3 regions of the Arthrobacter paludis genome follow, and region 2 is predicted to be linked to each of the others. Evidence: riboswitches for the same ligand, from Rfam matches in the RefSeq annotation. Region 2 holds a riboswitch; each other region holds the start of a gene.
What was found. Region 2 has a riboswitch for thiamine pyrophosphate ahead of AC1Q5D_RS00570 (ECF transporter S component). Riboswitches for the same ligand answer to the same signal wherever they lie in the genome.
Positions count from the first base shown of each region.

Region 1 (9,664 bases), on a different contig from region 2:
CTGCCCACGTGCTCGAGGGCGGACTCGACGGTCACGCCGGGGCCGGCGAGGTCCTTGCCCATGGTGAAGACGATCTCCGGCTCGATGCGCGGGTGGATCAGCCGCGAGTACGGGGCGGGGGAGCCGGTCGGGATGCGCATGGCGTCGGTAACGACGGCGGTGAGCGGGCTGTCGATGCCCATCCGCTCCTGCTTGGCCCGCGAGGTCAGGCCCAGCTTCACGCCGACGACCATCTCCCCGGAGGCGACGCGCAGCCGGATGAGCTCGTCCTGGATGCGGTAGCCGGTCTCGGCGTCGAGCTCCGGCCACGTGTCGGTCAGCGGCTCGGTGTCCCGGCGGTCGCGCTCGGCGGCCAGCAGGTGCTCGGCGGCGGAGAGGACGGTCCAGTCCGTCATGCGGTTCCCCTTTGTCGGTCGGATGCTCGGCGCCGGTCCCGGCGCCGGATCCAGCCTACGCCGAAGGGCGGCCCCGGACGGGGGGGTAGGGGGAGTCCGGGACCGCCCTTCGACGGTGGGGTGGGGTGGGGGTCAGGCGGTCGCGGGGGCCTCGGTGAGCGGGACCTCCTCGACAACTGGGGCCTCCTCGACGATGGGCGTCTCGAGGACGTCGTCCTCGTCCTCGTCGGCCACGCCGTTGGCGTCGGAGTCGGCGTCCGTCTCGCGGGCGTCGTCCTCGTCCTCGTTGGCGATGCCGTCCAGGTCGTGGTCCTCGTTGCCGTCCACGACGCCGTCGCCGTCCGTGTCCGCCACGGTGCCGGAGGTGCGGGTCTGGATCTCGTCCTTGTCGTCGGAGCCGTCGTTGTCCGTGTCCTCGTCGCGCGGATCCGTGCCGCGCTTGTACTCCTGGAGGGCGTTCACGCCGTCGCCGTCGACGTCGTAGCGGGCGTCCTTGGCCAGCTTCGGGTTCATCTTTGCCTTCAGCTCCCAGGCGTTGGGGATCCGGTCGCGGTCCGTGTCGACGACCTTGGCGGCGGTGGCGGGGGCGGCGCCGGCGGCGAAGGCGAGAGCGACGCCGAGGGCGGCCGTGCCGGTGACGATCCGTCGGATCATGGGGTTCTCCTGATGATTGCGGAGGGCCCGGATGGGGCCGGGCGAGAAGTGGCCGCCGGGGGGCGGGTACCACCAGCGTAGGAACGGCCAGTGCGGGCGGGGAACGGGCCTGCGGGGCTCCTCGCGGTACGGTGCGCCGATCCTGCGGAGGGCGGCGCGTACCGCAGGGAATACGCAGGGCCGCCCGGGGCGTCGGGGGCGATCAGCCGGCGCGGCCGCCCGCAGCGGACACCGGAGCGCCGAGGTCCGCCAGCTCCCGCCCGACCGCGGGGGCCAGCGTGCGCGAGTACGTGGCCGTGAGGTGGCCGTTGTCCCAGAAGACCATGGCGTTGCCGATCACGGCGGGGCACATCCCGTCCGGGCAGACGCTCTCCCGCACGTCGACCACGTCGACGCCGCCGAGCTCGCGGGCCGCCTGCCGCTGGTAGGCCCAGCCCTGGTCGGCTGCCTCGGCGACGGGGACGGCGCATGCGTCCAGGGCGTCCGGGTGCTCGGCGACGCACTCGGCCCCGCCGACGCCCGGCTGGGGCGTGTCCGCGATGACGGCGAGCCCGACGCCGGCGCCCCGGAGCCGGCCCCACGTGGCGGCCAGGCCGTCCGCGAGGGAGCCGCCGTCGGACATCGTGTGGGAGGACGAGCTGACGAGCAGCAGGTCCGGACGGTCGGGGCCGGTGAGCGTGTCGAGGACGTTCTCGTTCCAGTCCGGGCACGTGGCGTACGGGGTGCCGGTCGCGAGGTTGACCATGCCCTCGGCGAGCGGGCAGGAGGCCTTCGTATAGGTCTCCAGGCGCCACCCGTTCTCCTCCGCCACCCGGGTCAGGGCCGGCACCCAGTGCAGGGCGTGGGAGTCGCCGGCGACGGCGACCGTGTAGTCCGACTCCGGGTCGCCGTACACGCACGGCTTCGCCTCGGTGCCCTTGGAGTCCTGGTGGCAGTCGCTGGCGTACGGCGCGGGAAGGTCCTTGGCGGCGTCGGCGGGCAGCGGCGTGATGGCCTCGACCGGGCGGGCGGGGTCCGCGGCCCCGGGGTCCCGGGCCAGGGCCTCGGCGCCGAGCAGTTGCCCGGTGGACGCGTCCACGGTCTTCAGGCCCTGTCCGGCGGGGGCGACGGCGACGGCCGCGGCCGCGAGCGCGCCCGCGAGGATGCCGGCCGCGCCGAGCGCCAGGGCCCGCCGTGGCGGTCGGAGCCGCGGCGCCGCCACGAGCGGCCGTTCGACGTAGCGGAGGCTCAGCCAGGCGGGGAGCACGGCGAGGGAGACGACGGCGAGGCCCTGCAGTGGGGTCAGCCCGTCGAGGAGGTGGTCGGCCACGACGACCAGCGGCCAGTGCCACAGGTAGAGGGAGTAGGAGATGTCGCCGACCCAGCGGGCCGGCGGCAGGGACAGCAGCGCGCCGGCGCCGGTGCGGTCGCGCCCGCCCAGGCCGGCGGCGATCACGGCGGCGGCGCCGAGCGTCGGGAGGAGGGCGGCCGTGCCGGGGAACGCGGTGTCCCGGCTGTAGAACAGCCCGGCGGCGGCGATGGCGGCCAGGCCGGCCCAGCCCAGAATGCCGGTCCAGGGCGCGCGGAGCCGGACCAGCGCGGGGGCGCCGACGGCGAGCAGGGCGCCGATGCCGAGCTCGTGCGCGCGGGTGGTCGTGGCGAAGTAGGCCGCGCCCGGGTTGGCGGCGGTCAGGTGCGCCGAATGGGCGAGCGACCCGAGGGAGAGGGCCGCGATGGCGAGGGCCACCCACGGGCGGGGGATTCCGGCCGGTGCGGCGAGGCGCCGGGCGCCGCCCATGGCCGGCGAGGCGGCCGCGCGGATCCGCTCGCGGCCCGCGAGCCAGACCAGGCCAACCAGCAGCAGCGGCCAGACGATGTAGAACTGCTCCTCGACGGCGAGGGACCAGAAGTGCTGGACGGGGCTGGCGGCCTCCTCGTTGCGCAGGTAGTCCGTGCTGGACTCGGCGAACATCCAGTTGACGACGTTGAACGCGCTGCCGGCGATCTCCCGGGCGATGTTTTCCCACCGGGTCGGGGGCAGCAGCAGCGCGGTCATGGCGGCCGTGGCGAGCAGGACGACCGTGGCGGCGGGCAGGATGCGGCGGGCCCGGCGCGCGTAGAAGTCCGTGAGGCTGATCCGCCCCGTCCGGTCCAGCTCCTTGAGCAGCAGGCCCGTGATCAGGAACCCGGAGATCACGAAGAACACGTCGACCCCGACGAACCCGCCCGGGACGAACCCGAGGCCCGCGTGGTAGAGCAGCACGAGCCCGACCGCGACGGCGCGCAGGCCCTGCACGTCGGTGCGGAAGCCGGCGGGCGCGCCGGAGGGGCGCCGCGCGGCCGCGGGCGGCGCCGGGCGCGGGCGCGTCCGGTCGATGGTCAGGAGGGCCATGGGTCTCCGGCGGTGGGCAACGGGGGACGCGGCGATCGTACCCAGCGCGGGCGGGCCAGCAGGGGAGCCCCGCCGTCGCCGACGCCGGACGAGGCATCCGGTCAGGAATCGAGAAGCACGGTCGTGGATCCGTCGATAGATTTGCGGGCATGGACACCACGACCATTTCCATTGATTCCGTGGCCCTCGAGGCCGCCGACGTCGCCGCCGCCGAAGCGTTCTACTCCGCGCTCGGCCTCTCCGACCGTGTGCGTGTCCGGTCCGCCGAGGCCTCCGGCAGCGGGTTCCGTGGCTACACGCTCTCGCTGGTGGTCGCCCACCCCGGGCCCGTGCGCGCGTACTTCGACGCCGCACTCGCGGCCGGGGCGACGGCCCTCAAGCCGCCCAAGGCGAGCCTCTGGGGCTTCGGCGCCTCCGTTCAGGCGCCGGACGGGGCGGTTTGGACGATCGCGTCGTCCGCGAAGAAGGAGCCGGCCGGCGCCGGACCGGCGCCCCTGGCGTACGAGGATCTGGTGCTGCTCCTCGGCGTCGAGGACGTGAAGGCGAGCAAGCGGTTCTACGCCGAGCGCGGCTTCGCCGTGGCGAAGAGCTTCGGCGGGAAGTACGCGGAGTTCGAGACGGCGGGGCCGGGCCTCAAGCTCGCCCTGAATCCGCGCCGCCTCGCTGCGAAGAACGCCGGGGTCGACCCGGAGGGGAGCGGGCCGCACCGGATCACCGTGCACGGCACCGCTGGCGCGTTCACGGACCCGGACGGTTTCGTGTGGGAGGACGCGCCCGCCGGACGCTGAGGCCGCCGTGCACACGCGCGCGCCGCCGGTCGATTCCCGGCACGGTGCCCCCCGGTGGCCTGGCGCGCGCACCTGGCTCAGGATCGTTGGTACTTATCTCCTTTTTGGGGAAATCGTTCTTAGGTATCCGGGCCCTGGGCCCCGATTCGCCTGTTGAGCTACGAACGGTTCCTTGATTCCCGCAATAACTGCCATCGATTCCGGGAAGACGGAAACAACGACGAACGATTGCATCGGCGGCGGGGGTGTGCGGCTGCCGGCCCGGTGTGGCCACGGTGCGGCCGTGCCCGGCGGCGGGAGGAGGGACCCCCGCGGCCGCAGACGTCCCGCCTACGCGAACGCGGTGACCAGCCAGCCGCCGTCGGCGTCGTGCGCGGGGGAGAGCTCGATGGTCTCGGCCGTCCCGTCGGAGAAGTGGATCGTGAACTGCCGGGTGTCGGCGCTGCCGCCGTCCCCGGCCTCGACGCGCTCGACCTCGCGGTCCACCAGGTACTGCTCGTTGGTGCCGGAGAACCCGGAGAGGAACTCCTCGCTCGCGTGCGGGGCCATCGCCTTGAGCCAGGCCTCCTTGCCGACCTCGGCGTTCGCGTAGGCCTCGGCGAACGCCGCGGCCACCGGCTCGGGCTCGCCGACCTTGGGCGTGCGGGACGCGGACGGGGCCTTGGGCGACGACGGCGCGGCCGACGACGCCGGGGCCGTCGCCGCCGGGGACTCCTCGGGCGGCACGGACTCCAGGGAGGGGCTCTCGGCGCGGGCGGTGTCCGTCGGCACGGGCTCGATGCTGGCCGACGCGCTCGCCGATGCCGACGGGGCGGCCGGGGCCGAGGATGCGGCCAACTCGGAGGCCGCCGGGTCCTCCGCGGCGCCGCCGCACGCCGACAGGCCGATCATCGCGGCGATCGCCACGCCGGTGGCTGCTGCGACCCGCCGGTGCGACTGGTTGTTTGCCCCCACGAAGGTGCCTTCCTCCCGGGCCCGGCACGCCGGGCCGCCGAATCCCGCCCGGCGTCCGGACGGTTTTGTGTCAAGGACAAGAGTACGGCCACGGACGCGCACGACATGCGCACGGTCATGCAAGGACATCCGCAGGGCCGGTTCCCATGTGGGACCGGATAAGGGACGATGGACGCATGCGCTTCCCCCGCCCCACGCCCGCGCGCAGGCGCCCGGCGACCCTCCTGGCCGCCGCCGCCCTGGGCCTCGCCCTCACCGCCGGCACGCTTCCGGCCGCGGCGGCGCCGCCGTCGTCCACCGCGTCCGGCCTCCAGGCCGCCGCCGTCGTCCCCGCCACGACCACCACCACGGCCGCGGCCGTGGAGCGGGACCCCAGCCAGCCCGGCGTGCTCGTGAACCGCCAGCACCCGCTGGTCCCGGTGCGGTTCGCGCCGGCGCTGCGCACCGCGCAGGGCAGCCACCAGCTCCAGCCCCAGGCCGCGTACGCGTTCCGGCTCATGGCCGCGGCCGCGCAGCGGGACGGGGTGGGGCTGCGGATCACGTCGTCGTACCGCTCGTACACGTACCAGCAGAACCTCTACACGAGCTACGTCGAGCGCTGGGGCCACGTCTACACCAACACCGTCTCCGCGCAGCCGGGGACCTCCGAGCACCAGACCGGGCTGGCAATCGACGTGGCCACCCCGGCCGGGGTCGTGTCGTGGATGCGGTACAACGCCCACAACTACGGCTTCATCCTGCGCTACCCGGACGGGCAGGCCCCCGTCACCGGGTACCGGTACGAGCCGTGGCACTACCGGTACGTGGGCACCACGATCGCCAAGGCCATGAAGGCGCAGCGCACGCCCACGCTCGAGCACCACTACGGGGGCGCCGAGCCGACCCCGGCGACCCGCTACGCGACCGTCGACGCCACCGTGCGCGCGTGGCCGGGGACGCAGTACCGGCTGGTGACGATCGTGCCCCGGGGGCACCGGACGCTGGCCACCGGCAAGGTCGCCCGCGGCTGGCACCAAGTCCGCTACGGGACGATGGTCGGCTGGGTGCCCTGGACGGCGCTGTCGGGGAAGCCGCCGGCGTAGCCCGGCCGGCCATCCCGTGACGGGTGTCACGGGATGCTAGGGTCGATGGCGTCCACACGGGAGCCCCACTGCAGGGGCTGAGATCGGGCTGATGCAGCCTGCGACCGTCGAACCTGCCCGGGTCATGCCGGCGAAGGAAGAGGAACCCCATCATGAGCACATCCGCTCAGCACGCCATCGCGCACGCCCACGACCCGGAGCACGGCCTCCGCGTCCCCGTCACGGAGATCCGCCTGGGCGACAGCCCCGGCGGCGCGCCGAACCCCCCGCTGCGGGTCTACCGGACGGAGGGTCCGGGCAGCGACCCGACCGTCGGCCTGCCGCCCCTGCGGCGGGACTGGATCGAGGGCCGCGGCGACGTCGAGGAGTACCGGGGACGGGAGCGCAACCTGCTCGACGACGGCCGCTCGGCGCTCCGGCGCGGCCAGGCGTCCGAGGAATGGAAGGGCGAACGCCCGGTGCCGCTGCGCTCCCGCGCGGGCCGGACCGCGACCCAGATGCACTACGCGCGGGCCGGGGTCGTGACCGAGGAGATGCGCTTCGCGGCGCTGCGGGAGAACTGCGACCCCGAGCTGGTCCGCTCCGAGGTCGCCGCCGGCCGGGCCATCATCCCGGTGAACGTCAACCACCCGGAGTCCGAGCCGATGGTCATCGGCAAGGCGTTCCTCGTCAAGATCAACGCCAACATCGGCAACTCCGCGGTCACCAGCTCCATCGCCGAGGAGGTGGACAAGATGCAGTGGGCCACGCGGTGGGGCGCCGACACCGTCATGGACCTGTCGACGGGCGACGACATCCACACCACCCGCGAGTGGATCATCCGCAACTCCCCGGTGCCGATCGGGACCGTGCCCATCTACCAGGCCCTCGAGAAGGTCAACGGCGAGGCCAACGCGCTGACCTGGGAGATCTTCCGCGACACGGTGATCGAGCAGTGCGAACAGGGCGTGGACTACATGACCATCCACGCCGGGGTGCTCCTGCGCTACGTGCCGCTCACGGCGGACCGGGTCACGGGCATCGTCTCCCGGGGCGGCTCGATCATGGCCGGGTGGTGCCTGGCGCACCACCGGGAGAACTTCCTCTACACGCACTTCGACGAGCTGTGCGAGATCTTCGCCCGCTACGACGTCGCGTTCTCCCTCGGCGACGGGCTGCGGCCCGGCTCGATCGCGGACGCCAACGACGCCGCCCAGTTCGCGGAACTGGACACGCTCGCCGAGCTCACCGAGCGGGCCTGGGCCCACGACGTCCAGGTCATGGTGGAGGGGCCCGGCCACATCCCCCTGCACCTGGTCCGGGAGAACGTCGAGCGGCAGCAGGAGCTGTGCAAGGGGGCGCCCTTCTACACGCTCGGCCCCCTCGTCACCGACGTCGCCCCGGGCTACGACCACATCACGTCCGCGATCGGCGCCACGGAGATCGCCCGGTACGGCACCGCCATGCTCTGCTACGTCACGCCGAAGGAGCACCTCGGCCTGCCGAACAAGGACGACGTGAAGACCGGCGTCATCACGTACAAGATCGCCGCGCACGCCGCCGACGTCGCCAAGGGGCACCCGGGCGCGACGGCCCGGGATGACGCCCTGTCCAAGGCGCGCTTCGAGTTCCGCTGGCGCGACCAGTTCGCGCTGTCGCTGGACCCGGAGACGGCCGAGGCGTTCCACGACGAGACGCTGCCCGCCGAACCCGCCAAGACCGCGCACTTCTGCTCGATGTGCGGCCCGAAGTTCTGCTCGATGCGCATCTCCCAGGACATCCGGGACCAGTTCGGCGGGGCCGCGGAGCAGGAGGCGATCGCCGGCATGCGGGACAAGGCCGCCGAGTTCCGGGCGGCCGGCGGCAAGGTCTACCTGCCCGCGCCGACGGTCGTCTGACCGAACCGGACGGGGCCTGCGGCCGGCGCGCCCCGCGCCGGCCGCGGGCCGCTACGCGCGCCCGGCCCGCAGCGCGAGCTCCAGCTCGAACCGCGCCTGCGGGTCCTCCAGCGCGTCCCCGAACAGCTCGCGCAGCTGGGTGAGCCGGTAGCCGACCGTCTGCGCGTGGATGCCCAGCTCCTGCGCGACCGGCGCCCGCTGCCCCCAGTGCCGCAGCCACGAGAGCAGCGTCTCCGCGAGCCGCTCGCGCTGGGCCGGCCGCAGGTCCTCCAGCGGGGCCAGCCGGCGCGCGGCCAGCTCGGCCACCGCCGTCGGCTCCGCCCCCAGCACCAGGGCCGCCAGGTGGTCCGACGCCCACAACGGCGACTCGTCCGGCCCGTCCCCGGGCGGCGTGAGCGACGCGGCCAGGACGGCCAACCGCAGCGAGTCCGCGGTCCGCTCCCAGCCGACCCCGGGGCCGACCACCGCGCGCCGCCCCTCCAGGGCGCGGGCGAGCTCGGCCCGCGCCGTCACGGGGGAGAGCACGGGGACGACGGCGACGGCGTCGGACTCGCGCTCGACGACCAGGACCCGCTGGCCCAGCCGCAGCCGCAGCCCGCCGGCGCGCTCCAGGGGGACGACGACGACGGCGAGGCGCGCGGGCAGCACCCAGTCCGCGGTGGTGGCGGCCCGGCGCAGGGCGGGCTCGTCGGCCCGGCCGGCCAGCAGCAGCTCCAGCAGCTCGTGCCGGCGCCGGTCCAGCTCGCCGGCCCGCTCCGACTGCTCGAACGCGTACGCGGCGGCGCTGACCGCGGAGAGCTCGTCGATGTACGCGAAGATGGACTCGCCCAGCGTCGCCACCACCTCGGGGCCCAGGCCGCGCCGCATCGACGCGTCGGCGAACAGCCGGAACGTCACGCGGGCGCCCGTGCGGTACGCGGCGAGCAGGGCATCCATGCTCCGGCCCTGCCGGAACTCCCCGCTGCCGAGCCCGGCCACCAGCAGCTCCGTCTCGGAGGACAGGGCGGGCCGGCGGGTGCCGGGCAGCTCCAGGAACTGGGCCAGCGCGCCCGCCACGCCCCGGCGCAGCCCGCGGCCGAAGCGGCCCTCGATCGGCAGCGCGTAGGCTGGGACCACGTTGGGCACGGTGGCGATGATCGCCTCGACGACGTCCGGGACGACCGGGGCCAGGGCCGCGGGGATCTCCCGCGGCAGGGACAGCCACGGAGGCTCGTAGGCGGCGGACTGGTTCTGCGGCATGAGGCCCCCATTTGTTTCCCGGCGATAGTTTTCCCGACTCGATTGTAGGCCGGGCGCGGAGAAACCTGATCTGCGGGGCCATAGGGTGGGAACATGTTCTCCAAGCTGCGCCCGCTAGCCCACGCAGCATCCCTGTTCACCACCCCGCTCCGCGTCGAGGACTTCCTGTCACTCGTCAACCCGGTCTACTCGGCGCGGCAGCTGCGCGGGGTCGTGACCTCCGTGGTCGCCGAAACCCCCGACTCCGCCACGATCTCCTTCCGCCCCGGCCGCGGGTGGAACCCGCACGAGGCCGGCCAGTGGG
Region 1 covers NZ_JBXAEW010000009.1:108,819-118,482, forward strand. Annotated here, with positions in the region: gene AC1Q5D_RS09375 (2-keto-4-pentenoate hydratase) at 1-395, opposite strand, end outside; gene AC1Q5D_RS09380 (hypothetical protein) at 528-1,049, opposite strand; gene AC1Q5D_RS09385 (acyltransferase family protein) at 1,252-3,420, opposite strand; gene AC1Q5D_RS09390 (VOC family protein) at 3,570-4,208, shown strand; gene AC1Q5D_RS09395 (hypothetical protein) at 4,539-5,162, opposite strand; gene AC1Q5D_RS09400 (D-alanyl-D-alanine carboxypeptidase family protein) at 5,339-6,244, shown strand; TPP riboswitch at 6,291-6,400, shown strand; gene thiC (phosphomethylpyrimidine synthase ThiC) at 6,397-8,121, shown strand; gene AC1Q5D_RS09410 (PucR family transcriptional regulator) at 8,173-9,360, opposite strand; gene AC1Q5D_RS09415 (ferredoxin reductase) at 9,454-9,664, shown strand, end outside.
Region 1: linked by a shared signal. The riboswitch ahead of thiC (phosphomethylpyrimidine synthase ThiC) and the one ahead of AC1Q5D_RS00570 (ECF transporter S component) in region 2 are both predicted to bind thiamine pyrophosphate.

Region 2 (9,664 bases):
AGAACCGCGACGGGCGCGCCCAGGTCCGTGGACCGCCGCCGAACCCCCGGGCCTCCATCGTCACGGCGAGGCGCGAGGCCAGCCGGATCGACTGCACCAGCAGCCCGAAGCTCTGCCCCAGCAGGGCGCGCAGCCGGTGCAGCGGGCCGCCCTGGGCGCCGACGCCGCGGGCACGACGGGCCAGGCCCAGGACGCGCCACTGCTCGGCCAGGAGCCCGACCAGGCGCAGCGCCGCGAGCGTGCCGAGCACGAAGCGGTGCGGCAGGCGGGCGCGCTGCGCGAGGGCGTCGGCCAGGTCGGTCGGGTCCGTGCACGCCATCATCAGCAGGGCCGGGCACGCGATCGCCAGCCCGCGGACCAGCATGGCCGCGCCGAGCCCGAGCGAGCCCTCGGTCATGGTCCACAGGCCGGTGTCCAGCAGGACCCGGCCCGAGTCCTGCCCCACCGCCGCCGTGCTGAATCCGCCGAGTGCCGCCGCGGCCACGAGCGGCCAGCCGCGGCGCCACAGCAGCGCGTACGTCACCCCGGCCAGCGGGACGAGGGCGAGGCAGGCCAGCAGCATGGCTCCGGCGGAGACCAGGTCGATGCTCAGCGCCACCGCGAACGTCGGGACGACGACGGCGAAGAGCTTGCTCAGGGGGTTGGCGCGGGCCAGGGGCGCGTGGTTGTCGCGCAGCGTCAGGATCTCCCTCACCGTGCCGACCCCGTTCCGGCTCCGGCCGGCACGCCGCCGGAGGGGCCCAGCGCCAGCTCCGTGCCGCCCAGCGCGGCGGCGAAGTCGCCGTCGTGGGTGACGGCGACGACGGCGGTGCCCGCGTCGAGCAGCTCCGTGAGCAGGGACGCCAGCTGGGCCCAGGTCAGGGCGTCCTGGCCGAACGTCGGCTCGTCCAGGACGAGCACGCGCGGATGGGCCGCGAGCACGGTCGCCACGGAGAGGCGCCGCTTCTCGCCGCCGGAGAGGGTGTACGGGTTCGCGTCGGCGAGGTGGGCCAGCCGGAGGCGCTCGAGCAGCTCGTCGACGCGCTCGAGGCCCCGGCCGAGCTGGCGGGGGCCGAAGCGCAGCTCGTCCAGGACGGTCCCGGCCACGAACTGGTGCTCCGGCTCCTGGAACACCGTGCCGATCCGCGGGATCAGCTGCTCGGCCCGCCAGCGGTGCGGGTGGGGCCCGACGGCGCGGGAGGCCCGCCCGCGGTCTCCGGGCACCGGCCGGCGCAGGGCGTCCGCCGCCTCGACGGTCCCGGCGAGGGGCTCCAGGAGGCCGGCCAGCGTCAGCGCGAACGTCGACTTGCCCGCCCCATTCGGGCCGGTGACGGCCAGCGCCCCGCCCGCGGGGACGTCCGCGGCCAGGCCGGCGGCCGCGGGAACGGCGGGCCGGCGGCGCGTACCGCGTCCGCGCGCCACGGCCAGGTCCCGGGCGGCCAGCAGCGCGGGCCCGGTCCCCGCGGTCGAGCGCGGGCGGACGGCGGGCGCGTGCCCGGGCACCCAGACCCCGGCCGCGGCCAGGGACGCCCCGTTCCGGCCGAGCACGGCCCCGGGCGGGCCGTCGGCCAGGACACCGCCCGGGTGTCCGGCCCCGCCGGGCGCGAGGACGACGACGCGGTCGACGGCGTCCTGCCACACGGCGACCCGGTGCTCCACGACCAGCAGCGTCGCCCCGGTCTCCTCGGCCGTGCGCACGACGGCGTCGCGGACCTCCAGCACGCCGGCGGGGTCGAGGTTGGCCGTCGGCTCGTCGAGCAGGATCAGCCCCGGGCGCATGGCCAGGATGCCGGCCAGGGCGAGCCGCTGCTTCTGCCCCCCGGACAGGGCCGACGACGGGTGGTCCAGGGGCAGGTGGCCGAGGCCGACGGCCGCCAGGGCGGCGCGGACGCGGTCCCAGATCCGGGCCGGCGGCACGGCGAGGTTCTCGGCCCCGAAGGCGACGTCGTCGCCCACGCGCCCGAGGACGACCTGGGTCTCCGGGTCCTGCTGCATGAGGCCCGCGCGGCCGCGTTCGGCGCGGGGGTGTCCCCCGTCGATCCGCAGGCTGCCGGTTTCCTCGGCCTCGCCGTCGTCCCCCAACACGCCCGCCAGGGCGTGCAGCAGCGTCGACTTCCCCGCCCCGGACGGGCCGATCAGCAACACCTTCTCCCCCGGTTCAATGCGCAGGTCCAGGCCCGCGACGGCGGGGTCCGGCCGGCCCGCGTGGCGCCAGCCCCATCCCTCGGCGGCGATCCCGGCGGGGCGGACGCGCCCGGCCGTCGCCGCGTGCGCGGCGCCCACGCTCAGAGGACGGGCTCGGAGGCGGCGCGGCGCGACGCGAACGCGGACAGCGCCCCGGTCCGCGACAGCCCGCGGGTCGCGATCCACGACAGCAGGCCGGCGATCACGGCGCCGGACAAGGACGTGCAGGCCATGTAGGCGAACTTGTCGCCGAGCCCGTACGCGATGTTCCAGCCCCACGGGGAGAAGCAGTCGTTCAGGCCCATGGCCAGGCCCGCCCCGGTGCCGGCCAGCAGGGCGACGGGCAGCGTGAAGCGGCGGTAGCGGAACGCGGCGATGACCAGCTCCGCGCCCAGGCCCTGCACGATGCCGGACACCAGGACGGTGGTCCCGTACGGCGAGCCCATGAGCAGCTCCCCGGTCGCGGCGACCGTCTCCACGAACAGGGCGGCGCCCGGCTTGCGGATCACCAGGCCGCCCAGGACTGCGGGCAGGACCCAGCCGCCGGACAGCAGCCCGGCCAGGGGGGCGTAGGCGGCGGTGAGGCCGACGGACAGCGGCGGGTAGACGCCGTTCGACCAGACCCAGAACAGGACGCCGCCGGCGACGGCGAGCAGGGCGCCGACGACGATGTCGACGACGCGCCACGAGCGGCGGGCGGGCGTTGCGGTGGTGGTGGCCATGGTTTCCTCCTTGTGCAAGGAGGGGGAGGCGGTGCGCGCACGGTGGCGGCCGCCCCGAGAACTCGACTCCCTATCGCCGGTACTAGCCGGATCAGGTTCGAGGGTCTGCGCCGGTGCGCACTCTCAGCGTTCCTGCGGGCCCTGCGGGTCCGCGACGCTCCCCTGTCGTTGGTTACGGTCCGCACATTCTACCCCAGCCGTTATGCTGGGCGGGACAGCGCCCCCGAGGGAAGAGGACCCTTTCGTGAACCCCGTCTTGAAGCTCATCGGATCGCTCGTCTCGATCGGCCTTGGCGTGGCCGCCGCGAAGTCCCTGGACTTCCTGTGGACCGGGATCACGGGGAAGAAGCCGCCCAAGGCGGCGGACCTGGACACGCTCGCGGAGGCGTCCGTGCGGCAGACGGTGGCCTTCGCGACGGTGTCGGCGATCGTCGGCGCCGTCGTGCGCGTGCTCGGCAACCGGGCAGCCCAGCGCGGCGTCGCCCGCTACATGGCCTCGATGGACGAGGTCTAGCTCCCCGCGTCTGGGCGGTGCGGGTCCGCGACCCGCCGCTTCGCCTGCTCCGTCCCGCCGTGTGCGGCCGCGGCGTCGGCGCCCGCCGGCGACTGGCCGTCGTGCGCGGCCCCGTCGTGGGCCACTGGCGGACCGTGCCCGTCGCCCCCGTCCTGGGCCCGGGCGACGACCTCGGCGAGGTCGTCCACGACGAGCGTCTCCGGCTTGAGGTGCTTGGTCCGGTAGCCGGCCCGCCCGACCATGTGCGCGCTGACCGGCGACGTCAGCAGCTGCAGCAGCCACACCACGAGCAGCGCGGGCACCGCGGCCAGGGAACGGTTCTGCAGGGCGACCGCGGCCAGGAGGAGCAGGAGCCCCAGCACCTGCGGTTTCGTCGCGGCGTGCATGCGCGAGAGCAGGTCGGGGAAGCGCAGGAGGCCGATGCCGGCGGCCGCGTTCATGAGCGCCCCGACGACCAGGCAGGCGGCGGCGGCGTCGTCGAGGAAGCTGTCGAGGGTCGTGGCGTCCATCTACTGCCTCCGGTCCGTGACGTAGCGGGAGACGGTGACCGAGCCGATGAACGCCGTGCCCGCGGCGACAATGACGAACGCCAGGTGGTTCAGGTGTCCCGAGACCGCCATGTCGACGCACAGGGCGGCGATGACGATCGCGAGGATCACGTCGACGGCCAGCACGCGCTCGAGGATCGACGGCCCCCGCCACACGCGCACGATGGCAAACAGCAGCGCGAGTGCCAGCAGGACGCCTGCGGTCCAGGCGGCGACGGTCATGATCACGGGGTTCCCTCCTTCGTCGGGGTCCGTTCGGCCCGCAATTCCGCGAGCTCCCGGGGGGTTCCCATGACCTCGATGAGCCGGGCCTCCGTGTCGCGGACGGTCTGGCGGAAGTGCTCGGCGTCCGCGGGCGTCTCCACGTTGAGGACGTGCAGGTAGAGCGTGGCGTGCGGCCGGTCCACCTCGACGACGAACGAGCCCGGGATGAGCGTGAGCACGTGGCCCAGCACGGTGGTCATCAGGTCCTCCCGGCTGCGCAGCTGCACCCCGACGACGGCGTTGCGCACGCGCGGGCCCTTGAACACGGCGACGCCCAGGACGACGAAGCTCGCGACCGCGACGTCCCACACGAACCGCAGGGCGAACACCACGGCCCGGGCCGGGTTGAACCGGCCGCCCAACTCCACGGGCGGCAGGCGGAACACGGACACGATTCCCAGGGAGAGCAGCAGGCCGAAGAGCAGGTTGCCGGCGGAGAAGTCCATCCACGCGGCCCCCCAGAGCAGGGTCATCCAGACGAGCAGCGGGAGTTCGACGACCAGGCGGGGGCGGCGGCGCCGGCGGTGCCCCTCGGCGCCGGTTGCCCCGGTGCCGATGCCGGAGGCGCGGGCGGGGCTCATGGCGTGCCTCCCCTCGCCGCGGTGCCGAGGACGGACTCGATGTACGGGGCGCGTTCGAGCATGGCGACCGCCGCCTGGTCGCTGAGTTGGAACAGCGGGCCCGCGAAGAACGTCAGGGCCACCCCGAGCACGACCAGGGCCCCGGTGGCCAGCACCATCGTGCGCGGGAGCACCGCCGTGTCGCCGCGGTCGCTGAAGCGGCTGGCCGGGAAGTTGGCGACGTGCTCGTACGTGGTGACGCGGCCGCCGTCGGACGCCGCGACCAGCAGCAGCGGGTCGGGGTCCTCCGCGTCCTCGGCCTTGCGCCAGAACGCGCGGTTCCAGACGCGGGCGACGGCGAGCAGCGTGAGCAGCGACGTGGCCAGCGACCCGGCCAGCAGCACCCAGGCCAGGGGCGTGCCGAGCTCGATGCCGCCCTGCAGCAGCCCGAGCTTGCCCAGGAAGCCGGAGAACGGCGGGATCCCGCCCAGGTTCATGGCCGGGACGAAGTACAGGACGGCCAGGACCGGGGACAGGCGGGCCAGGGCGCCCAGGCGGTCGACGTCCGACGTGCCCGCCCGGCGCTCGATGAGGCCGGTGACGAGGAACAGGGCGGTCTGCACGATGATGTGGTGGGCGACGTAGTACACGGTGGCCCCCAGCGCCGCCCGGTTGCCCATGGCCAGGCCGAACACCATGAAGCCGATGTGGCTCGTCAGCGTGAAGGACAGCAGGCGCTTGAGGTCGGACTGGGCGACGGCGCCAAGGATCCCGACGAGCATCGTCAGGAGGGCGGCGACCATCAGGACCGGGTTCAGCGTGTCGCCCGGGAACAGGAGCGTCTCGGTGCGCACGAGCGCGTAGATGCCGACCTTGGTGAGCAGGCCCGCGAACACGGCGGTCACAGGGGCCGGGGCCGTCGGGTACGAGTCCGGCAGCCAGAACGAGAGCGGGAAGACGGCGGCCTTGATGCCGAAGCCCACGAGGAGCATCACGTGCAGGATCACCTGCGTTCCCTCCGGCAGCTCCGCGAGCTTGCCGGCCAGGTCCGCCAGGTTCACGGTCCCCGTCGCCGCGTAGACCATCCCGATGGCGGTCAGGAACAGCATCGACGAGAGGACGGACACGACGGTGTATGTGACGCCGGCGCGGATCCTCGCCGTCGTGCCCCCGAGCGTGAGCAGCACGTAGGAGGCGGTCAGCAGGATCTCGAAGCCGACGAACAGGTTGAACAGGTCGCCGGCCAGGAACGCGTTCGAGACGCCGGCGACGAGGATCAGGAACGTCGGGTGGAACACGGAGACGGGCCCCTCCTCGTCGCCGTCGGCCATGCCCTGGCCCGTGGCGTAGACGAGCACCGCGAGGCTCACGGCGGTGGACACGACGAGCATCAGGGCGGAGAACTCGTCCACGACCATGGAGATCCCGAACGGGGGCGCCCACCCGCCCAGCACCACGGCCTGCGCGCCGTGGCGCCAGGCGCTGACCAGCATCGCGGACTCGAGGACCAGGGTCATGACGAGCGCCATGATGGTCGTGGCGCGCTGCAGGCCCACGCGCCGGCGCAGGACGAACGCCAGGGCCGCGCCGAAGATCGGCAGCGCGACCGCGAGCGGGGCGAGGGAGACGGCGGCGGGGATCACGGGTTCCGGGCCTCCTTGTTCCGCCGTTCGTCCAAGCTCCCGGCGCGTTCCTCGTCGTGGGCCCGCTCCTCGGGGCCCCGCGCCCGGGCGGCCGCCCCGACGCCCGCCGGCACCGGGGCGGAGTCGTCGGTGAACTCGGTGGTGTCGGCCTCGATGGGCGCGTCCTCCTCGGCGTCGAAGGTGGGCTGCTCGGCGACGCGGCGGTCCTCGACGTCGTCCACGACCTCGTCGCGGCGGGCGATGACCCAGGAGCGGTAGATGATCGCCAGCACGAACGCCGTGACCGCGAACGTGATGACGATGGCCGTGAGGATCAGGGCCTGCGGCAGCGGGTCCGCATACTCCTCCGCCGGGACGCCCTCCGCGTACAGCGGCGCGCGGCCGGCGCCCCCGCCCGCGGCCAGGAGCAGCACGTTCGCGCCGTTGCCGATGAGCAGGATGCCGAGCAGCACGCGCGTGAGGCTGCGCTCCAGCAGCAGGTAGATGCCGCAGGCGAACAGGACGCCCATGACGGCGAGCAGGGTGATGTTCACGCTCATGCGCGGCCCTCCGTTTCCGCCGGCATCGCGCCGGTCGCGTGTGCTGTCGCGGTGGTCGGCCCGCCCGTCCCTGCCTCGACGTCCCGCGCGCCGGGCGGCTCGGACGCGGCCGCCGCCGCGGCCGGGGCCCCGCCGGTCCGCTCGGCCCGCACGTCGATCTCCGAGCCGAGGCTGCGCAGCACGTCCAGGACGAGGCCGACGACGACGAGGTAGACGCCGATGTCGAAGATGGTCGAGGTGACGAACTTGTGTTCCCCGAACACCGGGAGCGCGAACTCGATCGCGGCGGATTGGAAGACCTGGCCGCCGAAGAGCAGCGGCAGCGCGCCGGCGGCGGCCGCGGTGGCCAGGCCGAGGCCCAGCACGGTGCCGGGGCTGACCGGGGTCGCCTCCGCGAGCTCGAACCTCCCGCCGGCCAGGTACCGGATGGACAGTGCGAGCCCGCACAGCAGCCCCCCGGCGAACCCGCCGCCCGGCGTGTTGTGCCCGGTCAGCAGCAGGTACACGGAGAGCAGGACCAGGGAGTGGAAGAGCAGCCGCGTGACGACCTCGAAGATGATGGAGCGCCGCTCGGGGGCCAGGGTCCGGCCGGCCACGAGCCAGGCGTCCCGGGCGCTGCGGGCGAAGTGGCGGGCGATCACCAGCGCCGCCCGGCCGCGTCCCGTCTCGACGAACCGCTCGGAGCCGCGGTCCACGCTGCCGGACTCCACGCGGCCGAGGTGGTGGCGCCGCAGGTCCCCGCGGCCCCGCACGAAGATCAGGCTGGCGACGCCGGTCGCCGCGGCGGCCAGGACGGTGATCTCGCCGAACGTGTCCCAGGCGCGGATGTCGACGAGGGTCACGTTCACGATGTTCTTCCCGGCCCCGCCGAAGTACGCGAGCTCGGGGAACTGCAGGGAGATCGGCTCGGCGGTCCGGGAGGCCATGGCGATCGCGGCGATCGAGACCATGGCGGCCGCGAAGCCGAGGGCGATGGCCGCGCGGACCAGGCGGTGGCCGAGCGGGTTGCGGGTCCACAGGCGGGCCGGCAGCGTGCGCAGCGCCAGGACCATGGCCACGAGGACGATCGTCTCGACGAGCACCTGGGTCAGCGCGAGGTCGGGCGCGCCGTGGAGGGCGAACAGCGCCGCCATGCCGTATCCGGTCACGCCCACCATGAGGACCGCCAGGAAGCGCTTGTTGGCCCGGAGCGCCGCCAGGGCCGCGGCCGTCATGCCGAGCCCGACGACCAGTTGGCCCGGTGCGTCGAACCAGTTCCACGCGTCCGGGGCGGGCGTCCGCAGGAACAGCGCCGCCGCGGCCGGGGCGGCCGCCGCGACGACGAGGATCACCGCCAGGTACACCACCAGCGAGCCGCTCTGCGTGCGCCCGGTCAGCCAGACGGAGACCTCGTCGGTCCCCTGCAGCGTGGCCCGGTAGGCGCGCTCGGAGTCGATGGCGGCGGGGACGCGCGCCTGGAGCCGGCCGACGGGGCCGCGGAGGAGGAAGAGCGCCAGGCCCCCCGCGATGGCCAGCGCGGAGAGGCCGAGCTCCGGCGTGAAGCCGTGCCACAGCGCCAGGTGCAGCGGCTCCTCGGCCGCGGGGAAGAGCCCCGCGTACGCGGACACGGTGGCCTCGACCGGCGGCAGGGCGAACGCCACGGCCACGCTGAGCGCGGACAGGACCGCCGGGGCGGCCAGGAAGGACCAGTCCACGGGCTTGAACCGGGTGGCGCCGAGCCCGGGCTTGGTGGCGAAGGCGCCCCACAGGAACCGGGCGCTGTAGGCGACCGTGAGGGCCGAACCGACCACGACGGACGCCAGCACCCAGACGCCTGCCGGCGTCGTGGCCTCCTCGACCAGCGCGGCGAGGACGGCCTCCTTGGCGACGAACCCGTAGAGCGGGGGCAGGCCGGCCATGGAGGCCGTGGCGATGGCGGAGACGACGAACAGCTTGGGCGCGGAGCGCCACAGGCCGCTCAGCTCGCGGACGTCGCGCGTTCCCGCCTGGTGGTCGATGATGCCCACGACGAGGAACAGGGCCGCCTTGAACAGCCCGTGGGCCAGGAGCATGGCGAGCGCCGCGATGGCGGCGTTGAATGTCCCGAGCCCGGCGACGATCATGAGGAACCCGAGCTGGGAGACCGTGCCGTACGCCAGGACCAGCTTCACGTCGTCCTGGCGCAGGGCGCGGTAGCCCCCGACGAGCAGCGTCGCGGTCCCGAGCCCCACGACGGCCCAGTCCCAGTGGGCCGTCCCCGAGAACCCAGGGGCCAGGCGCGCGACGAGGTAGACGCCGGCCTTGACCATCGCGGCGGCGTGCAGGTAGGCGGAGACCGGCGTGGGCGCGGCCATGGCGCCGGGCAGCCAGAAGTGGAACGGAACCAGCGCGGACTTCGACACGGCGCCCACGACGATGAGCAGGATCGCCACGTCCACGAACGTTCCGCTGGCGGTGAGCTCCGGCGCGGCGGCCAGGATCGAGGACAGGCGATTAGTCCCCGCGGCGAAGCCGAGCATCACCAGGCCGAGCAGCATGACCAGCCCGCCGAACGTGGTCACCATCAGGGCCTGCAGCGCGGACCGGCGGGCGAACACGCGGGTGCGCGCGAACCCGATCAGCAGGTAGGACAGGATGGTCGTCAGTTCCCAGAAGACGAACAGCAGGATCAGGTCGTCCGCGGTGACGAGGCCGAACATCACGCCGGCGAACGCGAGCAGCTGGGCGCCGAA
Region 2 covers NZ_JBXAEW010000001.1:105,075-114,738, forward strand. Annotated here, with positions in the region: gene AC1Q5D_RS00560 (energy-coupling factor transporter transmembrane component T family protein) at 1-694, opposite strand, end outside; gene AC1Q5D_RS00565 (ABC transporter ATP-binding protein) at 691-2,268, opposite strand; gene AC1Q5D_RS00570 (ECF transporter S component) at 2,265-2,885, opposite strand; TPP riboswitch at 2,936-3,059, opposite strand; gene AC1Q5D_RS00575 (DUF4235 domain-containing protein) at 3,130-3,399, shown strand; gene mnhG (monovalent cation/H(+) antiporter subunit G) at 3,396-3,908, opposite strand; gene AC1Q5D_RS00585 (MrpF/PhaF family protein) at 3,909-4,169, opposite strand; gene AC1Q5D_RS00590 (Na+/H+ antiporter subunit E) at 4,172-4,792, opposite strand; gene AC1Q5D_RS00595 (Na+/H+ antiporter subunit D) at 4,789-6,414, opposite strand; gene AC1Q5D_RS00600 (Na(+)/H(+) antiporter subunit C) at 6,411-6,953, opposite strand; gene AC1Q5D_RS00605 (Na+/H+ antiporter subunit A) at 6,950-9,664, opposite strand, start outside.

Region 3 (9,664 bases), on a different contig from region 2:
GAACAGGGCCGGCTGAGCGTCAACGTGCGGGTGCTCTCCGACCCGCGGGACCGCGGCTTCCTGAACCGGCTCGTGCAGCAGGTCGTCGTGGCGATCCTGGCCGGGTCCGCGACGCTCGCGGCGATCATCCTGATCACCACGGACACCGGGCCGTACCTGACGGAGAACATCCGCACCCACGCGTTCTTCGGCTACACACTGCTGTTCATGGGCTTCATCCTGGCCCTGCGGTCCGTGGTCCTCGTGTTCCAGCGCGACGACCCGGACGCCGAGGAGGCGCCCCGGCGCGCCCGGGGCCGGGTCCGTGGCTAGGCCGTCCGGGACACCGGCGGGGAGGAGGAACCGATGGAACTGCACGAGCTGACCGCGCTGCAGCTGCGGGACGCGCTGGCCCGGGGGGAGGCGTCGGCGCGCGAGGCGGCCGAGCACTTCCTGGGCCGGATCGAGGCCCTCAACCCCGCCCTGGGCAGCTTCACCGCGGTGACGGCCGGGGACGCGCTCGCCGCCGCCGACGCCGCGGACCGCGCGCTCGCCTCGGGCGCCGCGCCGGGGCCGCTGCACGGGATCCCGCTGGCCTACAAGGACCTGTGGGACGTCGCGGGGGTCCCGACGACGTACGGCTCCGCCGCCGTCCCGCACGAGGCGGCCGCCGTCGACCACCCGCTGGTCGCCCGGCTGCGGGCCGCCGGCAGCGTGTCGCTGGGCAAGACACAGATCCCGGAGTTCGGCCTGAACTGCTACTCCGAGAACCTCATCGCCGCTCCCGCGCGCAACCCGCTCGACCCCCGGCTTTCGGCGGGCGGCTCCTCCGGCGGCAGCGCGGCCGCCGTCGCGGCCGGCATGCTGCCGTTCGCCCCGGGGAACGACGGCGGCGGCTCGGTGCGGATCCCCGCCTCGGCGTGCGGGCTGATCGGCCTGAAGCCCGGCTTCGGAACCGTCCCGGCGGATCTGGCCAACGGGACCGAGGACGCGTTCGGGGCGCCCCGGCTGGTCGCCTCGGGCCCGCTGGCGCGGACGGCGGCGGACGCGGGCCTGCTCCTGGACGCCATGGCCCCGCGGCCGGCGGGCGGGGACGCCCCGCCGTCGTACCTGGACGCGGCCCTGCGCGCGGAGCCGGCGGGCGGCCGCCCGCTGCGGATCGGGCTGAGCACCCGCTCCCCCTTCGAGTCGGAGATGGAGATCGTCCCGGACCGGGAGGCCCGGTCCGCGCTGGCGGACGGCGTGGCGGCCCTGGAGCGGGCCGGCCACACGGTCGAGGACGCCGACATCCGCTACGACAACCGCTACCCGGAGGCGTTCTCCATCGTGTGGACGTCGGCCCTCGCGGACGCGCCGATCCCGCCCGAGGGGGTCCCCCGGCTGACCCGCCTGACCCGGACGTTCCTGGAGCGCGCCCTGCGGCGCCCGGAATCGCGCCGCCGGTGGGCGGCCGAGACCATCCGGAAGATCGCCGAGGACTGCCGGGCCCAGTGGGGGCGCTGGGACGTGGTGCTCACGCCGGCCATGGCGCAGCCGCCCCGGCCGGTCGGGCACTTCACGGCGCACGCCGCGGACGACGACTACCGCCTGCAGTGCCAGTACACGCCGTTCACGTCCATGGTGAACGTGGCCGGCCTGCCCGCGGTCACCGTCCCGACGGCGACCTCCGGCGACGGGCTGTCGATGGGCGTCCAGCTCATCGGCCGGGCCGGGTCGGAGGCGGACCTCCTGGCGCTGGCCGCCCAGATCCACCTGGCCTGAGCGGCCCGCCCGCGTGCGCGGCGCCTACGCCTCGAAGCCCTGCTCGAAGCCCTGCTCGAAACCCTGCTCGATGCCGCCCACGGACCCGGCGACCGCGAGGAAGAACACCAGGGCGACGATGGCCAGCACCGTCAGGGCCAGGACGAGGTAGCCCATGACCAGGCCGGCGATGGCCATGCCGCGGGCCGCCGGTTCGCGGCGCAGGGACAGGTGCCCCAGCACGACTGCCGCGACCTGCGGGGCCAGGAACGAGCCGAACGTCACGATTCCGGCGATGCCGCACACCAGGGCGATGATCCCCAGGGTCTTGGGCTCCTGCGGGGGCAGCGCGCCGTAGCCGTAGGGGGCCGGCTGTCCCGGGTACGGCTGCTGGCCGGGCGGCGCCTGGTGCCAGGAGGCCGGCTCCTGACCGTACTGCGCCGGCTGGCCGGCCGCGGCCGGCGGTCCCTGCGGCGCCGGGGCCGCATAGGGGTTCGCTGGCCGGTCGTAGGCGTTCGCGGGCCGGTCGCCCCCGCCGGCCGGGCCGCCGGACCACGAGGGGTGGTGCGGGTCGCTGAAGGGGCGCTGGCGGTCCCCCGGGTCGTTGGGATTCATCCCCTGTTCGGACATGCCCCCAGTCTAGGCGTGGCCGTCCCCCGCCGGCCCCGCGTGAACGGGGGCCGAACGCCGGGCGGCGCCCCGCGTGAACGGCGGGCGAACGGTCCCGCGGACCGGACGTGGCGGACGCAACATGGCGTCCCACTGCCCCGCCGCGGGCGGCGCTTCTGCCAAGCTGGGCACATGGCCGAGAACCGCGCGGGGACCCCCGCACTCCCCGAGGACCTCATCGACGTGGACGCCGTGCGCTCGGCGTACTTCGACACCGCCCCCGACCCGGCCGATCCGGCGCAGCGCGTCGCGTTCGGCACCTCGGGCCACCGCGGCCGGTCGCTGGAAGGGTCCTTCAACGAGCGCCACATCGCCGCCATCACGCAGGCGATCGTCGAGTACCGCGCCGGGCAGGGGACCACCGGCCCGCTGTTCCTGGGCAAGGACACGCACGCCCTGTCCGACCCGGCGCACGACACCGCACTGGAGGTGCTGGCCGGCAACGGCGTGCGGGTGCTCGTCGACGCGCGCAACGCGTGGACCCCGACGCCCGCGCTCTCCCACGCGATCCTCGCGCACAACCGCGGCGGGGCCGCGGACCGGGCGGACGGCATCGTCGTGACGCCGTCCCACAACCCGCCCGCCGACGGCGGCTTCAAGTACAACCCGCCCCACGGGGGACCGGCGGACTCCGACGCGACCGGGTGGATCGCCGCGCGCGCCAACGAGCTCCTCGAGCGGAATCTGGACGGCGTCCGCCGCGCACCGCTGGACAGGGCCCGCGCGGCCGAGACGACCGGGACGTACGACTTCCTGGCCGCCTACGTCGACGACCTGCCCTCCGTCCTGGACCTGGACGCCATCCGCTCGGCCGGCGTGCGCATCGGGGCGGACCCGATGGGCGGGGCCTCGGTCGACTACTGGGCGGCGATCGCGGAGCGGCACCGGCTGGACCTGACGGTCGTGAACCCGCGCGTGGACCCCCGCTGGTCCTTCATGACCCTGGATTGGGACGGGAAGATCCGCATGGACTGCTCCTCCCCCGCCGCCATGGCCTCGCTGGTCGCCCAGCGCGAGGCTTTCGACATCGCCACCGGCAACGACGCGGACGCCGACCGCCACGGGATTGTCACCCCGGACGCCGGGCTGATGAACCCGAACCACTACCTCGCCGTCGCGATCGACTACCTGTACCGCCACCGCGACGGCTGGCCGGCCGCGGCCGGCGTCGGCAAGACGCTGGTGAGCTCGTCGATGATCGACCGGGTGGCCGCGTCGCTGGGCCGGACCCTCGTCGAGGTCCCGGTCGGCTTCAAGTGGTTCGTCCCCGGCCTGCTCGACGGGACCGGCGTGTTCGGGGGCGAGGAGTCCGCCGGCGCGAGCTTCGTCCGCCGGGACGGCACCCCGTGGACGACGGACAAGGACGGGATCCTGCTGGCGCTGTTGGCCTCGGAGATCCAGGCCGTCACGGGCCGCTCCCCCAGCCGCCGCTACGCCGAGCTGGCGGACGAGTTCGGAGCGCCGGCCTACGCGCGCATCGACGCGCCGGCGACCCGGGAGCAGAAGGCCGCCCTCGGCCGGCTTTCGGCCACGGACGTCACCGCCACGGAGCTCGCCGGGGAACCGATCACGGCCAAGCTCACGGCGGCGCCCGGCAACGGCGCCCCGATCGGCGGGCTGAAGGTCACCACCGACAGCGCGTGGTTCGCCGCCCGGCCCTCCGGGACCGAGGACGTCTACAAGATCTACGCGGAGTCCTTCCGCGGGCCGGAGCACCTGGGCCTCGTGCAGCAGGAGGCCAAGCGGCTCGTGGACACGGTGATCGGCGGCTAGGGCCCGACCGGGGGGCCGAAACGACCGCCGCGGCGGACGCCGGCCCCCGATACGCGGGAAGGGCCCCCGAACGGGAGGGCCCTTCCTGCTGAGCGCGCCGGAGGCGGCGCGTGCTAGTTCAGCTCGGCGCCGACCGGCTGCGCCGCGGACGCGAGGCCGGCGAGCACGCCCGCGACCTGGCCCACGACCTCGGAGTCGTCCTTCGGGTGGGTCTCGGCGAAGCGCACGAGCGAGCCCGGGATGGACAGCTTGACGTCCTCGAGGACCTTCGCGCCGGCGATGCCGACGGCCTTGCGGGCCTCGTCCTGGGCCCAGACGCCGCCGTACTGCCCGAACGCCGTGCCGATCACCGCGGCCGGCTTGCCGGAGACGGCGCCGGCGCCGAAGGGGCGGGACAGCCAGTCGATCGCGTTCTTCAGCACGGCCGGCATGGTGCCGTTGTACTCCGGGGAGACCAGCAGCAGGGCGTCGGCCTCGGCCGCGGCGGCGCGCAGCTCGGCGGCGGCGGCCGGAACCTGGCCCTCGACGTCGATGTCCTCGTTATAGAACGGCAGGTTCTCGATGCCCTCGTAGACGGTCACGGCGACGCCCTCGGGGGCGTTGGCGGCCGTGGCCTCGGCGAGCTGGCGATTGGTGGAGCCGGCGCGGAGGGAACCGACGAGGGTCAGGACGGTGGTGGCCAAGTGCGTCTCCTGGAAGTTCGGGGTTGATGTGTCAATGATCCCAACGGGAGGCGCCGCCGAACGATTCCCGCCGCGGCCCGTGATCTGCGCCACTTGCCGCATCGGGTAGGCTCGAGGGCACCGACACGGGGTGTCCCTGCGCGCAGGGACTGAGATGAGACCCGGAGAACCTGATCTAGCTAGCACTAGCGGAGGGATGTCGCGCATGGATTCCTTGGCGCCCCCACACCCGACCCCCGCACTGGCCGGGGAGGCCCTGGCGCGGCTGCGCGCCACGACCCCCCTGGTCCAGTGCCTGACCAATTCCGTCGTCGTGAACTTCACGGCGAACGTCCTGCTCGCGGCCGGGGCCGCGCCGGCGATGGTGGACGTCGCGGGCGAGGCGGGCGAGTTCGCCGGCCTCGCCTCGGCCGTCCTCGTGAACCTGGGGACCCCCGCCGACGGCCAGCGCGCCGCGATGTCCGAGGCCGTCCGCGCGGCCCACGCGGCCGGGACGCCGTGGGTCCTGGATCCCGTCGCGGCCGGCGCGGTCGGACTGCGCACCCGGTTCGCCCGCGAGCTGCTCGGCTGCGGCCCCGCCGTCGTGCGCGGCAACGCCTCCGAGATCCTGGCCCTCTCCGGCGCGGGCGCGGGAGGCCGGGGTGTGGACGCGACGGACGCGGTGGACGCCGCGGCCGACGCCGCCGCCGGCCTCGCCCGGACCACGGGCGCCGTCGTCGCCGTCTCCGGACCCACGGACCTCGTCACCGACGGCACGCGCGCCGCGCGCGTCGGCGGCGGGACCGAACTCCTCACGCGCGTCACGGGTGGCGGGTGCGCCCTCGGGGCCCTCGTGGCCGCGTTCACGGCGGCCGCCGGCGATCCGTTCGCGGGCACCGTCGCCGCGCACTCCTTCTACTCCGTGGCCGCCGAGGCGGCCGCGGCGACCGCGGACGGCCCCGGCAGCTTCGCCGTCGCGCTCCTCGACACCCTCGCCTCCACCACCCCGGAGGACCTCACCGACAAGGCGGACCTGGCATGACGCAGCACTTCACCCACACCCGGTTCGACCTCGGCACCTACGTCGTGGTCGACTCCAACAGCACGGCCGGGCGGCCCCTGGCCGACGTCGCCGTGGCGGCGGTCGACGGCGGCGCCACCATGGTCCAGCTGCGCTGCAAGGACCTGTCCGCCCGGGACTTCCTGGCGGCCACCATGGAATCGGCCCGCCGGATCGCCGGCCGGGCCGCCCTGCTGGTGAACGACCGGGTCGACGTCTACCTCGCGGCCCGGGCCGCGGGCGCCGCCGTCGACGGCGTCCACATCGGCCAGACGGACCTGCCCGCGGACGCCGTGCGCGCCCTGGTCGGCCCGGACGCCATCCTGGGCCTCAGCTCCAGCAAGCTGCCCCAGCTCGAGGCCCTGGCCGCCCTCCCGGCGGACACCGTGTCCTACCTGGGCAGCGGCGCCGTCCGGCCCACCCCGACGAAGAAGGACCACCCGGAGCCGCTCGGGTTCGACGGGCTGGCCCGGTTCGTGGCCGCCGCCCCGCTGCCGTGCGTCGCCATCGGCGGCCTCGGCGCCGGCGACGCCGCCGACGTCGCGGCCGCGGGCGCCGCGGGCCTCGCGGTCGTGCGGGCGGTGTGCGCCGCCGAGGACCCCGCCGCGGCCGCCAGCGCGCTGCGCGCCGAATGGATTGCCGCCGCGTCCCCGGTGACCGCCCCGTGAGCGCGCGCGTCCCCAACGTCCTGTCCATCGCCGGCTCCGACCCCTCGGGCGGCGCCGGGATCCAGGCCGACCTGAAGTCCATCGCCGCGTGCGGCGGCTACGGCATGGCCGCCGTCACCGCCCTGACGGCCCAGAACACCCGCCACGTCGCCGGCGTCCACGTCCCGCCGGCCGGGTTCCTCACCGAGCAGCTGGAGACCCTGGCCGCGGACGTCCGGATCGACGCCGTGAAGATCGGGATGCTGGCGACGGAGGAGGTGGCCGACGCGGTCGGCGCGTGGCTGCGCGGGCTGCCGCAGCCGCGCCCCGCCGTCGTGCTGGACCCCGTCCTCGTCGCGACCAGCGGCGACCGTCTCCTCGCCGCGGACGCCGAGCGCGCCGTCGTCGCGCTCCTGCCGCTGGCCGACGCGGTGACCCCGAACGTGCCCGAGCTGGCCGTGCTCGCCGGCGCCGAGCCGGCGGCCACGTGGGAGGAGGCGCTCGCCCAGGCCCGGTCCGTGGCCGCGGCGCACGGGGTGCTCGTCGTCGCCAAGGGCGGGCACCTGCCCGGCGCCACGGCCCGGGACGCCCTCGTGGGCCCCGCCGGGACGCTGCTGGAACTGGCCGCCGACCGCGTCGACACCCCCAACACGCACGGCACCGGCTGCTCGCTCTCCTCCGCCCTCGCGACCCTGCACGCGCGCACCGGCTCGTGGCCCGCCGCGCTCCGCCTCGCCAAGGAGTGGCTCACCGGCGCGCTGGCCGCCGCCGACGCCCTCGAGGTCGGGACCGGCGGCGGCCACGGCCCCGTCCACCACCTGTCCCGGCTGTGGGAGGGGCGCCGCGTCCCGGACCCGGCCGCCCTGCTGTCCACCTGGTGGGAGGAGACGGCGGGCCTGCGGGAGCGCATCGACGGCCTCGCGTTCATCCGCGGGCTCAGGGACGGGACCCTGCCGGCGGAGGACTTCGCCCACTACCTCGCGCAGGACGCCGTCTACCTGCGCGGCTACGCCCGGGTCCTCTCCCGGGCCTCCGACCTGGCGCCGACCGCCGCCGAGCAGCGGCTCTGGGCCGCCGGCGCGCACGCATGCCTCGAGGAGGAGCTCGCCCTGCACCGCACCCGGCTGGGCGCGGCCCCGCTGCCGCAGCCCACGGCGACGACGGCGGCGTACCTGGACCACCTCGCTGCCTCCGCGCGGAGCTACCCGGAGCTGGTCGCGGCGATCCTGCCCTGCTACTGGCTGTACCAGGACACGGGCGCCCGCCTGGCGGCCGCGGCCCGCGACGGGCACCCCTACGCCGACTGGCTGGCCGCCTACTCGTCGCCCGAGTTCGATGCGGCCACGGCGGCGGCGATCGACGCCGTGCAGGGCGCCGCCCTGGACGCCCCGGCCGAGGGGCTGGCCGCGATGCGCCGGGCCTTCGACGCGTCCTGCCGTCACGAGCTCCTGTTCTTCGCGCAGACCGCGGCGGACGGCGACCCGGGAGGCGCGGGCGCGGCGTTCGCGGCGGCGGAGCACGCGGGCGCCGGCGCGGAGTAGGATTCCGAGGGGCCGCGCCCGGCCGGACGGCCGCGCCGCCCCGGACCCGCCCCCTCCCCGAAGGCACCCACATGAGCAACCCCCTCGGCATCGGCTGGCGCCTGCACGGCGACGGCAAGACCATCCGCCCCGGAACCGTCGTGGCCCCGGACGAGCGCCTGAACTGGCTGCAGACCGCGGGCATCGGCGTCCAGCACGTCATGGCGATGTTCGGGGCCACGGTGCTGGTCCCGGCGATCACGGGCTTCCCCGTGACGACGACGCTGCTGTTCTCCGGCGTCGGCACGCTGCTGTTCCTGGTGGTCACGGCCGGGCGCGTGCCCAGCTACCTGGGCTCCTCGTTCGCGTTCATCGCCCCGGTCTCCGCGTCCATGTCCGCGCACGGGCTGCCCGGCGCCCTGGGCGGCATCGTCGCGGCGGGCGCGGCCCTGTTCCTGGTCGGCGCCGTCGTCCAGAAGGCCGGAGCGGGATGGATCCACGCGCTCATGCCGCCCGTGGTCATGGGCACGATCGTGGCCCTGATCGGCCTGAACCTGGCCGGCACCACGACGTCCGCCATGCAGGAGCTGCCGCTGACCACGTTCGCGACGGCGGGGGCGATCGTCGTGGCCGCCGTGCTGTTCCGCGGCCTGTTGGGCCGGTTGTCCATCCTCGTCGGCATCGCCGTGGGCTACGTGGTGGCGCTGGCCCAGGGGCAGGTGGACTTCGCCCCCGTCCCGGCCGCACCCTGGCTGGGCCTGCCGCCGTTCACGCTGCCGCAGTTCCACGCGGACACGCTCGCCCTGTTCCTGCCCGTCGTGTTCGTCCTGGTGGCGGAGAACATCGGCCACGTCAAGACGGTGGGCCTGATGACCCGCCGCGACCTGGACCCGGTCAACGGGCGCGCGCTGATGGCCGACGGGGCGGCGACGGTGGTCGCCGGACTCGGCGGCGGCTCCGGAACGACGACGTACGCCGAGAACATCGGGGTCATGGCCTCCTCCCGCGTCTACTCGACGGCCGCGTACTGGGTGGCCGGCGGCGTCGCGATCGTCGTCGCGTTCCTGCCGAAGTTCGGGGCGGTCATCAACACGATCCCGGCGGGAGTCACCGGCGGGGCGGGCATCGTGCTCTACGGCATGATCGGCATCATCGGCGCCCGCCTCTGGGTGCAGAACCGGGTCAACTTCTCCAACCCCATCAACCTGATGACGGCCGGGACCGGCCTGATCATCGCGATCGCCAACCCCACCCTGCAGTTCGGCGGCATGGCGTTCGGCGGCATCGCGCTCGGCACGGCCGCGGCGCTGCTGGTCTTCCACGGCATGACCGGCATCGCCCGCTGGCGCGGCACGGAGCCGACGGACGCGCCCGAGGACGAGGGCACCCAGCCCAGCAAGCTGGGATAGCGACGACGGCGGCGCCCGCGCGCCGGGCCCGCGGAGAGGGGTGGAACCGTGGCGGAATGGAACGACCAGTGGGACACCGGCGCGTGGCGCGCCGAGGCGCTCGCGTGGGTGGACCTCGTGCTGGAGACGTACGGGCTCGAGCGCACCGGCGACGCCGAGCGCCAGCGCGTGCGCCTGCACGCGACCGTGTTCGCGGTGCCGACCG
Region 3 covers NZ_JBXAEW010000019.1:27,781-37,444, forward strand. Annotated here, with positions in the region: gene AC1Q5D_RS15035 (ABC1 kinase family protein) at 1-312, shown strand, start outside; gene AC1Q5D_RS15040 (amidase) at 346-1,740, shown strand; gene AC1Q5D_RS15045 (DUF4190 domain-containing protein) at 1,765-2,349, opposite strand; gene pgm (phosphoglucomutase (alpha-D-glucose-1,6-bisphosphate-dependent)) at 2,521-4,161, shown strand; gene AC1Q5D_RS15055 (NAD(P)H-dependent oxidoreductase) at 4,275-4,844, opposite strand; TPP riboswitch at 4,961-5,058, shown strand; gene thiM (hydroxyethylthiazole kinase) at 5,050-5,865, shown strand; gene thiE (thiamine phosphate synthase) at 5,862-6,551, shown strand; gene thiD (bifunctional hydroxymethylpyrimidine kinase/phosphomethylpyrimidine kinase) at 6,548-8,071, shown strand; gene AC1Q5D_RS15075 (uracil-xanthine permease family protein) at 8,143-9,459, shown strand; gene AC1Q5D_RS15080 (hypothetical protein) at 9,508-9,664, shown strand, end outside.
Region 3: linked by a shared signal. The riboswitch ahead of thiM (hydroxyethylthiazole kinase) and the one ahead of AC1Q5D_RS00570 (ECF transporter S component) in region 2 are both predicted to bind thiamine pyrophosphate.